2 regions of the Chryseobacterium sp. MIQD13 genome follow, and region 2 is predicted to be linked to the other one. Evidence: riboswitches for the same ligand, from Rfam matches in the RefSeq annotation. Region 2 holds a riboswitch; the other holds the start of a gene.

Region 1 (3,193 bases), on a different contig from region 2:
TATCATATTGCTCGGCGGTCAGTTCTCCTTTTTTGAATTTTGACCGCCAGGTTCTTACTTCTTTGGTCTGAGGAAATGAACCAATAGTTGTAGTTGGAAAAAGAGGAAGCTGAAGAACTTTCTGCTGATCTTCTTTTCTGATATTAAATGGGCTGTTTCTTTGAGCATCATCTTCAGTGGTTACATCTGCGCGGTTTTTTACTTCCTGATTGTGAATCAATGCAGAGATTTTTCGGTTATCAAGAGCTTTTTTATTTTCTGCATATTGCTGTAAAGCCTGATAATCTGCATTTCCGGAAGCCAGCTTTTTTAAGGCAGTAATTTCATATACTTTTTGTTTGGCAAAGGCCATCCATTGCTTGATTTCAGGAGATAATGTATTCTCATTGGTTTCCAGATCAAGATCGAAAGGCGAGTGGAGGAGAGAACATGACGGAGCAATGAAAACCCTTTCCGAACCAATAGAATTCACTGCTTTTTCTATGAAGCCCAAAGATTTTTCAAAATCATTTTTCCAGATATTTCTTCCGTCTACAATTCCTAATGAAAGGCTCAGTGTTTCAGGGATGGTATTTAAGACTTCATCCAATTGTTCAGGACAACGTACAAGATCTATATGCAGAATATCTACAGGAAGCGAAACCGCTAACGAAAGATTGTCCTTTAAGCCTTCAAAATAAGTTGCGATGATCAATTTAAGATCCGGGAATTGGTTTCTGATTTCGGTATAAACCGATTGATAAATTTCTTTTGCTTTTTCGGTAAGATCCAGAGCTAAAAACGGTTCATCAAACTGAATCCATGTGGCACCATGATTTTCAAGTTCTTTTAAAATTTCAATATATACTGGAAGCAGATTTTCAATAAGTTCCAGTTTATCAAAACCGTCTTCCTTTTCTTTACCCAGTAAAAGGTAAGTCAAAGGGCCGATGATAACAGGTTTTGCTTTTATTCCAGCTTGTTTTGCGCTGATGAATTCACTGATGATTTTTTTTGAAAACAATCTGAACTGCTGGTTTTTCTGAAATTCAGGGACAATGTAATGGTAATTGGTATCAAACCATTTTGTCATTTCCATAGCGGTAATGTCGAGATCTTCTTTCTGATAGCCTCTGGCCATTGCAAAATACAAATCAAGCTCAGAATTGGATGATCTTGATGCAATTTCCTTGTAACGTTCAGGAATAACTCCTACAGTCAGAGTCATATCCAAAACCTGATCATAATAGGAAAAATCATTACAGGGAATAAGATCGATTCCTGCTTCCTGCTGCATTTTCCAGTTTTGCAGACTGATGTTTTTTCCGGTTTCCAGAAGTTCATTTAATGATGCTTTGCCTGACCAATACTGCTCGCAGGCTTTTTTGAGTTCTCTGTGGCGGCCAATACGCGGGCTGCCAAGAATGTGCGTTTGCATGTTCTTAAACTTTTAAATTAAACAATGATGATTTTAAAAGCTCTTTTAGAATGCTTCGCAATGCTGACGGAAAAGAATTTTGAGGATATAAATGGATACAATGAGGACGTAATTTTCCCTGTAACGAAAAGGACGTTCAAAAAAGTATCATCTGTATGACCTGAAGCTTCAGACCGCGAAAGCATTGTCAATTCAGAATAGGCAGGTCTCCTGACTTGTAACGGCTTTTATCATCCTTCCCGCTTTTGGCAGTGGATATTCACGGATAAAAACTTTTGGTGTGTTACTTACAGTTGCGCGACAGCTCGTGATTCTCACACGATTCCCTATTAATCTACGTTATGTAAAACCTCTTCTGTTTGATGAAGTATGTTAAAGAACTATTTTCAGAACAAATGTAGGGAATATTTGTTTACAAAAAGCAGTGCCTGAAAAAACAGGCGGAGGCTTTAATTGTTAAAAATTAAATTTTTGAACTTAGATTAAATAAAGTTTATATCTGCCTAATTAAGATAATTTACATTAAAAATCCCTTTTTTTAACTTAACTTTTACGGTATCACCTGTTTTATATTCAAAAATAGATTTTAAGTCTTTTGTTTTTCTTTTTTTATCAATTAGATGTATTTCACCATCTTCATAGATAGAGTTATTTTTTCCTGCATTAAGCCAGAAAACCATTGCTTTTTTGTGGCTAATTATTTCATAAGTCTGAACTGTCTGAGAGATCTCAGTATGATAATTAATGAACAATAATATATTGGATATTAATGATTTTAAACTGAAAGTTAAAATTGTAGAAAGTATAATGACAATAATGATCTGGGAAATTTTTTTAGCTTTTGAAAGGATAATTATAACAATGGCTATAACGGCTGTAATCATGAATATATATTTCCACGAATCAATCTTAAAAGCATCCAAATCTGTTTTCAGATAATGTTCTCTGATGAAAGGTTTTAAAAGGAAACCTTCAAAACAGTAGAAAGGAATCAATAGCATTAAAACCCGGATATATGAATTTGATAATATAGCTTTCAGCTTTTCAGGAATGATCATTTTTTATAAATATTTGCCAGGTTATTGTTTTTTAATTTTAAAGTAATAGTTTTGATATAAATTAATATCTATGGAACTGCTTTTTCTTGCTTTTATTTTGCTGATAATTATGGGCTTAGCTTACCTGGTTATGCGTTTTTTTAACCGATGGACAGCAAAATCTCAGCATGCAACGATCTGGAACGGATTGATCTTTATTGCTTCATACGCACTTTTATTGTTCATCTCATTTGTTATTTTTATGATGAACGTAAGTTTTGAACGGTAATACTTTTTGATTTCTGATGATGAAATAGGCTACAGATAGATTAATGATCAGGGAAGCCCAGACATTCAATCCATAAAACAGTTCATAATCATAAAGATTTTCCTGATAAAACAGGTTTTTAATGATCCTGAAAGTAATGGCTGTAACTGTAACTGCATAACTTAAGATCATATATTTTTTATGTTCAGAAACTTTTCCCTTTTTAATGAAAAGAACTGCAGCAAGCGTAAAGTATGCCCAAATAATATCCTGCAGCAGAAATCCTGTAATCCCGAGCATTCCGCCATTCGAAAATAATCCGAGTACAAAGCATGCCGGAACATTAATGATGAGGATATTGTAAACATAAACTCTTCCTATCAACCGATGCAATTTCTTATTCTCAGTTAAAAATCTACTGGAAAATTGGGTCAGCCCAGCCAGAAGGCAAAGTATGATTGAAAAAATATG
Region 2 (3,193 bases):
TGTAGTAGAGGTCGTTGAAAGTAGGCATCCTGAAAACTCTTTTGTAAAAAGCTCTTAGTGTAAAATCTTTGGATTCGGACGGCTGGTAATTCAGGAAAGCAGAAGGTGTCCATTCGGTTTTGTCCGGAGATTTGGCATTCATTTTTACATTTTCATGAACAAATGTTCCCAAAATACTCCCTAAAAACTTAAACCTGTTCCATTGATAAGTAGTAGCAAAAGAAAGCAGTGAGGTATGGCGGGTGGGATATGAAAAATCCCTCAGGCTAGCATCAAGATTATTGTACTGAAAGTCAAAACTCCCGCTTACATCCCAGTTCTTATTGATGGAATAAATATTTGATGTGGAAAAATAAAGTTCTCTCTGTATGTAAGAATTATCTATTGGCAAAACCGTTGTCGCAACATTAACTGTATCTAGAAATCTGGTATAGTCATAGCCAAATTTGGCTTTGACCTGGGTTTCAAATTTCGGAAACAGTTTTTTTCTGAAGCTGGCCTGAACAAAATAATTTTCATCCAGCATTTGCTGGCCTTTCGGTCCGAAATCATTATTAACAACAGCAGTAGGAATTCCTCGGTCTGAAATATAGCCGTATCCGCGTACACTCCAGCTTCCTTCATTTATGGTTCCGTTAAAACTGGTTTCAAAACGTTTAGCACGGATATAGGAATCATACCTTCTGGCAATCGTATCATTCGCAACAGATCCGTCAGAATTCTTTTTCTCATATTTATACTTATACAATCCGTCACTTTGTACAAACTCCGAACTGAAACTTGCCGAAACTTTATCAGAGATCTTCTGTTCCAGGCGGAATGAAGGATTGAATAAACTTATCGACCCTAATTTTAATTTAACCGTTAAGTTCGTTTTCTGATCTTCTTTAAAAACAGGTATTTTAGGCTGAAGATAAATAGATCCCGAAGAGCCGAAATCTTTTGCAGGCTGGAAGATCTCACTTTTCTGGCCGTTGTATAAAGAAACAGCCTCAATATCATCTAGGGAGAATTTTCCAAGATCCACGATTCCGTTCTGAACATTCCCCAATTGAATACCGTCGTAGAAAACCCCAACATGCTGGCTTCCCATACTCCGGATATTCACCGTTTTCAGTCCGCCCATTCCACCATAATCTTTGATCTGTACTCCTGAAAAATACCGTAAAGCATCAGCCACAGACTGGCTGTTCAGCCTTTCAAGCTGCTCACCGGAAAGTATCTGAGCCGGAAGAATTTCTTTAAAATCTTTTTTATAAATCCGGATGGGAAGAATTGTTTTCTCCCGGATCGTATCTCCGGATTGCGAAAACAAAATTTGAGATGCTGCCACAAATAATGTGATAACCCCTTTTTGAAACCGTGAAACAGTAAGTTTTCTGACCATTAGCTCATTTGGAATAATGCAGACGCTAATGGATATAAGATAGCAACGACAAAGCACAGCTGTCACTGCACAGAATCATTGTTGTCCTAAGCTTTATTCCACGAAAGCATCAAACGTTTATCCTCCGGCAGGTCTTCTGACTTACTCCGTTTTTGAAATCCTTCCCATTAAAAAACAGTGGATATAATCTTCAAAAACTTTGATGTGGAGCTTACAGCAGCGGGTCTGTTCCGGATTTTCACCGGATTCCCTTTTAAGTGCTTTTTACAGCGCACCAGATTGCGGCAAAGATAGAAAATTATTGACAGATGCAATACAAGACATAATAATTTAATTTTCAGCAATAAAAACCGGCGGCTTCGGGAGCCTCAGCCACCAGTTTCAGAACCCATCATTAAGGATAGAATAATAGTATGTTTAAGATTGAATCAACCACTTTTGGTGGCTGAGGCTCTCGAAACCATCATTCCTCATCAAATCCCAAAATTCAGAAAAATACTGAATCTAGATTTCGCTTCAATATCTCCTCCCGCCAGATTGGAATACGCAGGAAGCATCACTTCACCACCGAGACTAAATTTTTTATAGGAAGCTTCAAAACCCAGCTTCCCGTATAAAGCACTTCCTGCTGTATTGGGTAGTGCTTCATTAAACTGCCTGTTTTTGTCATACACTTCGCCTTGAAGTCCTGCCTTCGCAGATAAAATGGCTTTTTCATTTCCTGTAATCTGATAAAATCCTGTTGCCGCATAATTCCATTGGTTTCCAAAATGGTAATGCTTTTTATTTTCTGTTTTCACTGTATAATCTGTATTGATCAGTAAAGCCAGCTTATTCTTCTGAAATTTATAGTTTAAAACTGCCTGATAATCCCAACTGCCCGTTCCGAGCTGAAAACTTGGATTGACCCCGGAAATTCCTTTTTCATCAAATTTCCCCAAAGGAACTTTTATCCCCAGACCACCATTAAGCTGATGAAAATTATCTTTGGAATTAATGATCCTGTAGATTCCCATCAGATTTAAATCTCCGATACCATTGATGTTGATATCTCCCTGCATGGTTTTCTTTTCGTGAAAATGAAAAGGCAGACTGGCATATACACTCAGTTTTTCAGTCAAAGGGATTTTTCCCCAAATCTGCATGGTATTGAAATACTGATCCTGTGTGAGATCTTTTACAAAAAGGTTTTCTTTTGCTCTATAATGCTGGGCAAAATACTTAATCCCGATAAATTGCGGATTCAGCAAAGATTCAAAACCGGAGGAGCCGTTTCCTGCCGCACAGCCACAGGCATCACAGTCATCAAGGATATTTCTGTTAATATCATCAGAAATATCAATACTGTCGTTAATTATTGCAGCCTGACAAACAAATGAGAAAGCCAGACTGATTATAAAAATTATTCTTTTAAAGTTTATAGTAATGTTCATTCTGCAAATTTTGGATTGGAAATAAAGCTTTTATCAGACAAGGTTTTCAAAAAGGCAATGATAAACTGCTTTTCCTGAGCATTCATTGCAATTCCTATATGTCCGTTCTGTTTAAGCTGCGGATCAAGGTTGGGATTATCCTCTACATTATCCGAATAGAAATTAAGAACAGCTTCCAGCGTGTAAAATCTTCCGTCGTGCATATAGGGAGCAGTATATTCTATGTTTCTAAGGCTCGGAACGCGGAATTTCATCCAGTCATTCTGATCAAGCGTTACACGGTAACGTCCTGCATCTTTGAATTGCGTATTGTAATACATTCCGGTATTTCTGAAGCTTTCATCAGTAAATAATTCTCCGCTGTGGCAGGAAG

Evidence for each region. Region 2 has a riboswitch for cobalamin ahead of ACQWU4_RS08260 (TonB-dependent receptor plug domain-containing protein). Riboswitches for the same ligand answer to the same signal wherever they lie in the genome.
Region 1: another riboswitch for cobalamin. It lies ahead of metE (5-methyltetrahydropteroyltriglutamate--homocysteine S-methyltransferase); the one in region 2 lies ahead of ACQWU4_RS08260 (TonB-dependent receptor plug domain-containing protein).

The regions. Positions count from the first base shown of each region.
Region 1 is NZ_JBNWAF010000001.1:593,967-597,159, reverse strand. It holds gene metE (5-methyltetrahydropteroyltriglutamate--homocysteine S-methyltransferase) at 1-1,417, opposite strand, end outside; gene ACQWU4_RS02880 (hypothetical protein) at 1,442-1,576, shown strand; cobalamin riboswitch at 1,601-1,786, opposite strand; gene ACQWU4_RS02875 (hypothetical protein) at 1,921-2,475, opposite strand; gene ACQWU4_RS02870 (DUF2306 domain-containing protein) at 2,702-3,193, opposite strand, start outside.
Region 2 is NZ_JBNWAF010000002.1:242,515-245,707, forward strand. It holds gene ACQWU4_RS08260 (TonB-dependent receptor plug domain-containing protein) at 1-1,387, opposite strand, end outside; cobalamin riboswitch at 1,497-1,681, opposite strand; gene ACQWU4_RS08265 (transporter) at 1,861-2,820, opposite strand; gene ACQWU4_RS08270 (cytochrome-c peroxidase) at 2,817-3,193, opposite strand, start outside.